DNA from 2 places in the Methylotenera sp. G11 genome. Region 2 is predicted to be linked to the other one. Evidence: predicted binding sites of a transcription regulator. Region 2 holds the regulator's gene; the other holds the start of a gene.
What was found. Region 2 encodes sigma-54, which starts transcription at its own class of promoters, with help from an activator protein. Its sites were predicted from a motif close to TGGCACNNTTCCTGCT; they were not measured.
Positions count from the first base shown of each region.

Region 1: GQ51_RS11055 (ANTAR domain-containing response regulator) is a predicted target of sigma-54. The motif match lies at 1,367-1,382, and genes of this name have one in related genera.

Region 1 is NZ_JUHH01000001.1:2,357,104-2,361,640, reverse strand. Features, by position in the region: gene ychF (redox-regulated ATPase YchF) at 1-1,052, shown strand, start outside; gene GQ51_RS11055 (ANTAR domain-containing response regulator) at 1,415-1,993, shown strand; gene GQ51_RS11050 (CmpA/NrtA family ABC transporter substrate-binding protein) at 2,345-3,544, shown strand; gene ntrB (nitrate ABC transporter permease) at 3,576-4,499, shown strand.
Region 2 is NZ_JUHH01000001.1:1,564,465-1,569,001, forward strand. Features, by position in the region: gene rapZ (RNase adapter RapZ) at 1-759, opposite strand, end outside; gene hprK (HPr(Ser) kinase/phosphatase) at 778-1,719, opposite strand; gene hpf (ribosome hibernation-promoting factor, HPF/YfiA family) at 1,746-2,072, opposite strand; gene GQ51_RS07215 (RNA polymerase factor sigma-54) at 2,218-3,813, opposite strand; gene lptB (LPS export ABC transporter ATP-binding protein) at 3,810-4,532, opposite strand.

The sequences.
Region 1 (4,537 bases), 790 kb from region 2:
GCAAATCTACCCTGTTTAACGCAATTACCAAGGCAGGCATTGCTGCAGAAAACTACCCATTCTGCACCATCGAGCCTAACGTGGGCATTGTAGAGGTACCTGACCCACGCATGCAGCCGTTGGTAGATATCGTCAAACCACAGCGTATTCAGCCTGCGATTGTTGAATTTGTGGACATTGCAGGCCTGGTAGCCGGTGCTTCCAAAGGTGAAGGTTTAGGCAATAAATTCCTGGCCAACATCCGCGAAACCGATGCCATTGCCCATGTGGTGCGCTGCTTTGAAGACAGCAACGTCATTCATGTTGCCAACAAGATCGACCCGCTGTCGGATATTGAAGTCATCAACACCGAGCTGGCGCTGGCCGATATGGAAACCGTAGAAAAAACCATGCAGCGCGAAGGCAAAAAAGCCAAAAGCGGCGACAAAGACGCGATTGCGCTCATGGCTGTATTGGAAAAAGTGCTGCCCGCATTGAATGAAGCCAAAGCCGTGCGCACGCTGGGTTTGGATGCCGATGAACTGCAACTGCTCAAACCGCTGTGCCTGATCACGGTAAAACCTGTGATGTATCTGGCCAACGTGGATGAAACAGGCTTTGAAAACAACCCGCACCTGGATAAGGTCATGGCACTCGGCAAAGCGGAAAATGCACCTGTAGTATGCATCTGCGCCAAAATCGAAGGCGAGATCTCCGAGCTGGATGACGAAGACAAGCTGCTCTTTTTAAGTGAACTTGGGCAGGAAGAACCAGGCCTTAACCGCGTTATCCGTGCCGCTTATGACCTGCTCGGCCTGCAGACCTACTTCACCGCCGGCGTGCAGGAAGTACGCGCCTGGACCGTGAAAAAAGGCGCCACCGCACCGCAGGCTGCCGGCGTCATCCACACCGACTTTGAACGCGGCTTTATCCGTGCTGAAGTGATTGCCTATGACGAATATGTGAAAAACAAAGGCGAACAAGGCTCAAAAGAAGCCGGAAAAATGCGTCTGGAAGGCAAGGAATACATCGTGCAGGATGGCGATGTCATGCACTTCAGGTTTAACGTCTAACAACTCGCAATACCACCCACAGCCAGCCACATGAAAATGCGGCTGGCATTACATCCCTCCCAAAGCTTTCCCAAAAAAACTGTCACCCGCAGCAAATACCTGACTGCGCTGCCCGGCTGTGCGCACCCTATCATGCACCGCAGACAGCCGCCCATCATATCAACTCACAGCCACTTAACCATGCAGGCCATAAATCTTTAGTAGTGCATCCGCACTTATACTGTGCATACATGCATTGCGATAAAAATAATGGGGTTAACACCAACCATGAGAATTTTCATTTATTTTCAATCACTTAAAAACAACACAAACGATGGCACGACAATTGCTTTTTATTAATAAAATTGTATTAAAGAGCTGCAATGTTAAAAGTAATGATTGTTGATAACGACCTAGAGCGCACCACACCGTTAAAGCAATCACTACTTGATTCCGGTTACGAGGTGATCGCACACCTTAAGGATACGGTCAATCTGGACAAAGCCTGCTGCGAACTGCGGCCTGACATTGTCATCATTGATACCGAATCGCCTAGTCGCGACACTTTGGAAAACATATGCGTCATGACGATGCATGAACCGCGCCCTATTGTGATGTTTACGCATGATGGCGATAAAGAGCAGATCAAGCAGGCCACGCGTGCCGGTGTCAGCGCTTACGTAGTTGGCAGCATACCGAATGAACGGCTGCGGCCGGTGATTGATGCGGCGATCGCACGTTTTGATGAATTCAAGCTGCTGCGTGAAGAACTGAATGAAGCCAATGACAGGCTGAATGAAAGAAAACTGATTGAACGTGCAAAAGGGCTGCTGATGAAACAACGCGGCCTGGACGAAGAGCAAGCCTACAATATGCTGCGAAGCATGGCGATGCAAAGAAATATTAAAATAAAGGATCTGGCGAATGAACTGATGAATGCGGCAAAACTGCTGCTAGTGTGACCGATAGCATATTGACCGAGCCAACGATGGGCTAAGTCAAAAAAACTGAATGTAAACACTTTAGTGCCAATGACGGCATAAAAGTGGCTCAAAGATTGAGCATACATAAATTCAAGACAAAGGCGTCTTTCCTGCTGAGTATAGCCTCAGCCGGATTGACGCCTTTTTTTATTGCCTTTTTTTATTGCCTTTTTTTAATGTTTTCAGATGGATTGTTTTTTGTAATTTTTTAAGGAGTTGAAAATGAGTGAGCAAGATAAAAAAGTACCTGCCCCAACACAAGCACAGGCACAACCGGAAATCATCGTGAATAATGCACGCCGTGATTTTTTAAGAAACAGCATCACCGGCATGCTTGGCGCTGCCACCTTGATGAACATGGTACCCAGCGGCATCCGTAGTGCAGCGTGGGCGGCCGGTTCCGATGCCCCTGAATTGACTGAAATTAAAATCGGTTTTATCCCGCTTACGGACTGCGCACCGATCGTGGTAGCAGCGCAGATGGGCTTCGATAAAAAATACGGCATCAAAATCACACCCAGCAAAGAAGCAAGCTGGGCAGCGATCCGCGACAAGACAGTGAACGGTGAACTGCATGCCGCACATGTGCTGTACGGGCTGGTATATGGCGTGCAGTTAGGCATAGGCGGCCAGCAGAAAGACATGGCCGTATTAATGAGCCTGAACCACAACGGCCAGGCGATCACGCTGGCTAACCAGCTCAAGGAAAAAGGCGTAAAAGACGGCCGCAGCCTCAAACGCCTGCTCGACAACGAAAACCGCGACTACACCTTTGCGCAGACATTCCCGACCGGCACACATGCGATGTGGCTGAACTACTGGCTTGCCGCCAACGGCATCAACCCGATCAAAGATGTCAAGAATATCGTCGTGCCGCCACCGCAGATGGTTGCCAACATGCGTATCGGCAATATGGATGGCTACTGCGTAGGCGAACCATGGAATGCACGCGCCATTTACGACAAAGTAGGCTATACCGTCACCACGACACAGGACATCTGGACCGACCATCCTGAAAAAGTGCTGGGAACGACAGCCGAGTTCGTTGCAAAACACCCGAACACGACCCGCGCCATGATCATGGCGATACTGGATGCCTGCCGTTATATCGAAGCGCTGGAAAACCGTGCTTCAGTCGCAAAACTCATTTCAGGCAAGGCTTACGTCAATGCACCGGAAGATGTGATCGGTGGCCGTTTTGTCGGTGATTACGACAATGGTATCGGCAAGAAATGGAAAGACCCTAACTACATGAAGTTCTATGGTGACGGCGCAGTCAACTTCCCTTACCTGTCGGACGGCATGTGGTTCCTGACACAGCACAAACGCTGGGGCCTGCTCAAATCAGACCCGGATTACCTTGGCGTTGCCTCCAAGGTCAACCAGATCAAACTTTACTCGGAAGCGGCATCGCAGCTCGGCATCAGCGTGCCTAAAGACCCGATGCGTACCAGCAAGCTGATAGACGGCGTGGTATGGGATGGCAAGAACCCGGCCGCATACGCAGCTTCTTTCAAAATCAAAGCTTAACGATTCAAGCTTCCATCACTAAGGATCATTTATGAGCGCGACCAGCATCAGCAAGGAAAGCTTAAAAGTCATCATGAAAAGCAAAAAAACAGTTGTCAGCAAAGAATCAGCAATGCCTAACTCGGCAAATAACGTGACGGCTACCGACAAGGCGTCTGTCACAAGGCAAACCGCGAAACTTGGTTTGAAAATCCATCACTTCATTAAATGGCTGCTGCCTCCGGCATTTGGCATATTGATGATGTTAGCGGTGTGGACATTGCTCTCTTATCAATCCCCCAGCCTGCCAACCCCGCTGAAAACATGGCATTCAGCGGTTGAACTGTTCAGCGACCCGTTCTACAGCAATGGCCCGAATGACATGGGAGTGGGCTGGAACATCCTGAATTCATTAAAACGTGTTGCGCTGGGCTTTGGCATGGCGGCTTTGATCGGCATCCCTGTCGGTTTCATTATCGGCCGTTTCGAGTTCGCAAACCGTATGACGGCACCTGTCATCAGCCTGCTGAAACCGGTATCCCCGCTCGCATGGCTGCCAATCGGCCTGCTCGTGTTCAAAGCGGCCAACCCTGCTGCGATCTGGGTCATCTTCATTTCAGCGATCTGGCCGATGATCATCAACACTGCCGTCGGTGTCAGCAAAGTGCCGCAGGACTATATGAACGTGGCGAAAGTGCTCAACCTGAGCGAATGGAAAATCTTCACGAAAATACTGTTCCCGTTCGCGCTGCCTTACATGATGACAGGCGTACGCCTCTCCATCGGCGTGGCATGGCTGGTGATCGTTGCGGCCGAGATGCTGACCGGCGGCGTTGGCATCGGCTTCTGGGTGTGGGATGAATGGAACAACCTGAATGTTGAACACATCATCATCGCGATTTTCATTGTAGGCGTCGTCGGCTTGCTGCTTGAGTTCGGGCTCACGCAGATCGCTAAAAGATTCAGCTACGAATAGTCCCGTTATCTTTTTGACAGTTACTGACCAGGAATCAT
Region 2 (4,537 bases):
CGAGCGATGCTGGCCGCCGGTACATCCGATGGCGACGGTCAGGTAACCGCGGTTATCCATAATAAAACACGGCAGCCATTTTTCGACAAAAGCACGGATATCCGAAAGCATCTCCTGCACTGAATCATGCACTTCCAGATAAGCCTTGATCTGCTCGTCCTTACCCGTCAGCTCACGCAGGTTCGGGTCGTAATGCGGGTTAGGCAGGCAGCGCACATCGAATACGAAATCGGCATCCAGCGGTATGCCATGCTTGAACCCAAACGAAGTAAACAGCAAGGTCAGCCCCGCATGCTCGCTGGACACGACATCCTTGACCCAGCCGCGCAAGGTATTGGCACTCAGGTTGCTGGTATCAATCACATGCCCCAGGCTGCCGAGATTGCCCAGCAGTTCCCGCTCATAAGCAATACTCTCAGCCAGCGTAGTCGTATCTTTGCTTAACGGATGCTTGCGCCGTGTCTCACTGAATCGCTTTACCAGCGTTTCCACGTTAGACTCCAGATACAAAACGCGTGTGTCGACATTCTGCGATTTCAGCAGGGCGATATTATCCGGCAGCGATTCAATCGCGGCACTCCGACTGTCGATACTGATCGCGACCAGATGATGATGCACGGTCGTGAGGTGGTCTGACAGGCTGGGCAGCATGGTTGCCGGCAGGTTGTCGATACAGTAATAACCGCTATCTTCAAGCGCACGCAATGCGATACTCTTACCTGAGCCGGAAAGACCCGTCACAATGATCAGTTGCTTCATGTTATTAACTTAAAGTCGCTATCTGTTTTTTTTCATTTCACGCTGCTGGCGCTGGGTAAATTGCTTGGTTGCATTAATACCGCGCAATAATAACACGTGGTTGCGGATTGCAACTTCTACCAGTACCGCAATGTTGCGCCCGGCCGCGATCGGAATCTGCACCTTAGGCACTTTGACGCCCAGCACCTCTTCGTGCAGGGTTTTGATATTCAGCCTGTCAAGCAGCTGCGGTGCCAGTTTATCTGCCATTTCCAGCTGGATAATCAGGTCAAGCGGCTTGGTCGGCTTGACTGAATTATCGCCAAAGATGGCGCGGATATTCAGGATACCCAGGCCGCGCACCTCCAGAAAGTCCTGCAGCAAAGCCGGGCAGCGCCCTTCAACCCGCTCAGGTGAAATCCGGAAGAAATCTACGACGTCATCTGCAACCAGGCGATGCCCGCGTGAAATAAGCTCCAGAGCGAGCTCACTTTTACCGATAGCCGCCTCACCTTTAATCAGCGCACCAAAACCCTGCACCTCCATGAATACGCCATGCAGGCTGACAGATTCTGCCACTGCCTGCGCCAGGTAATGGCTCAGGAAATCCATCAGCGCAGGGCTGCGTAAAGTGGAGGTAAACAAGGGCGCGGCGTGCGCATCGGCAGCCGCCATAAGTGATTCCGGCACTTTTTCGCCGTTGGCAACGATCACGGCCGCCAGGTCGGTTGAGTACAGGTTCTCGATTGCACGTACTGCCTCGGTGGTCGGCAAGCTGCGTAAATAATCCATCTCGGCACAGCCCAGCACCTGGACACGGTTAGGATGCACGAAATTAAGATGGCCGATGAGTGCCAGTGATGGTTTTGTGACGGTTTCGCTAGTGAGAGTATTTGACCCGCCGTTCAGCCCTGCGATCCAATTGAGTTTGAGCTTGCGGCGGGTTTGTTTGAATAGCTCAGCGACGTTTATTTGAGCCATAAATGATGATTAAAACAAGACGTTAATTATTCAACATTCTGATGCTTAACGGCACCATTCGCTTTGTGGTGATCTGAATTCTTCTCTTTATGCCTCAACACCTGGCGGTCAAGTTTGTCAGTCAGCATATCAATTGCGCTGTACATATTCTCATCCTGACATTCCGCGTGTAAATCATTACCAGGAACATGCAGTGTAGCTTCTACCTTTTGGGCGAGCTTTTCAACACTCATGGTCACTTTGACATCGATCACATGATCAAAGTGATTACTAACTTTAGCCAGTTTGCTTGTAAGATAATCGCGCAATGCTGGGGTTATTTCTAAATGGTGACCAGTTAATTGTAAATTCATGACTTGCTCCTTTTGAAAATATTCTCAGGGCCTGAGCCGATCTGCTGAACCCGGAACCCATCGAACAATTTCAGTTTACTACGTTCATTTGCTTCTGTGGGATTGAAACAAAGAATTTTTTTATTTACGCTTTGAAGCGGTAAATTTATAGCGATTTTCTTAAACTGGCAGGCGCGATATTCAGTGATTCACGGTATTTCGCAATGGTACGGCGCGCCACCACGATACCCTGCTTTGCGAGCAAATCAGTGATCTGGTTATCGGAGTAAGGCTTTTTAGGATTTTCCTGTTCGACCAGTTTCCTGATCAGCGCACGAATCGCCGTGGCTGAACAGGTGCCGCCGCTGTCGGTCGCGACCGAGCTGCCGAAAAAATATTTAAGCTCGAAGATGCCGCGTGGCGTGAGCATGTATTTATTCGTCGTTACGCGGGAAATCGTCGACTCATGCAAACCCAGCTCATCCGCGATTTCGCGCAGCACCAGGGGCTTCATCGCCACCTCGCCATACTCCAGGAAATTACGCTGGCGGTCGACAATGGCCTGCGAAACACGCAGGATGGTTGAAAAGCGCTGCTGGATATTTTTGATCATCCATTTTGCTTCCTGCATCTGGCTTTGCAGGTACTGGCTGGAGCTATCGCGGTTACGTTTCAATATGCCGGCATAGAGCTGGTTGATCCTGAGCTTGGGAATCACGCTCTCATTCAGGCTCGCAATCCAGATGCCTTTGACTTTTTTCACGACCACTTCATGCTGGATATAATGCTCGGAACCGATGTGGCTGAAATCGGCTCCAGGCCTCGGATTCAGGCTGGTGATGACCAGCTGCACCTGCTTCAGCGTCTGTTCGTCACAGCCCAGCTCTTTACGCAGTTTGGCAAAATCGCGCGCGCCCAATGCCGGCAGGTGCTTTTCTGCCACCAGGCGCGCCAACGCCAGGTGCGGCGTATTTTCAGGCAAGGCATCAAGCTGCAGCAGCAGGCATTCGCTTAAATTGCGTGCACCGACACCCGCCGGATCAAGGTGCTGGATATGGCGCAGCGCCGTTTGCAGTTCCAGCGCGTCGATCTCCAGCTCCAGCGGCATTTCTTCTACGATCTCTTCCAAGGATTGTTCCAGGTAGCCATCATCATTGATGCTATCCACCAGCAGCAAGGTCAGCGTCTGGTCACGATCCGACAGCGGCATCAGCTTCAGCTGCGATAACAGGTGTTCGCGCAGGCTGATCTGCAATGTATCCTGCTGCTTGAAATCGCTGTCGTCATCCGCCGGCATATTATTCTCATCCCAGCGGCTACCATTGGAAAACACGTCAAATTCTTCATCGAATTCAGCAGAAAATGTATCGGAGAAATCTGCAGCACCCGGCTCGAAGTCGGAGGCTTCATCAAACTGCCCCGCTTCCGTAGTGCCGGACTCGCTGACGCCGGGCTGGAAGTCCTGGCCATTGAAACCGGCATCAAAATCACCTGCATCCGCATTGCCGGCAGCATCCTGCGCTGAAGCTGTCTGGCTGTCTGCGCCATTATTCAATGGCGAATCTTCCGCAGCCTGGTCTACAGGGTTGCCGTACTCGTCTTCGCTATCGTCACCACGCTCCAGCAGCGGGTTGGTTTGCATCAGAACGTCGATTTCCTGATTCAGCTCCAGCGTCGAAAGCTGCAACAGGCGAATGGCCTGCTGCAGTTGTGGTGTAAGGGATAAATTCTGGGAGAATTTGAGTTGTAAACCTTGCTTCATAAACGAAAATCTTTACCCAGATAAACTTCCCTGACGCTTTCACTTGCCACAATCTCGCTCGGGATACCGGAAGCGAACACATGCCCCTGATTGACGATATAAGCGCGATCGCAGATACCCAGGGTCTCACGCACGTTGTGGTCGGTGATTAATACGCCGATATTGCGTGAGCTCAAAAAACGGACAATCTGCTGAATATCAATCACCGCAATCGGGTCAATACCGGCAAACGGCTCATCCAGCAACACAAAGCTGGGGTCGGAAGCCAGGCAGCGTGCAATCTCCACACGGCGCCGTTCACCGCCGGACAGGCTGATCGCGATACTGTCACGGATATGCGTGATATGCAGCTCTTCCAGAAGTGATTCGAGCCTCTCCTGCATTGCTTCTTCAGAAATTTCCTGTAACTGCAGAATCGCCATGATGTTTTCAGACACGGTCAGCTTGCGGAAAATAGAGGCTTCCTGCGGCAGGTAGGACAAGCCCATTCTTGCACGCATATGAATAGGCATGCGGCTTAAATCCACGCCGTCCAGCAAAATCCTGCCTTCATCCAGGGGCACCAGCCCTACCATCATATAAAAGCTGGTGGTTTTGCCGGCACCGTTAGGCCCCAGCAGCCCGATCACTTCTCCGCTTTTTATCGTCAAAGAAATATCCTGCACCACGGTACGTGCCTTATAAGACTTGCGCAGATTCTCTACAACGAGTTCACTCATCACAT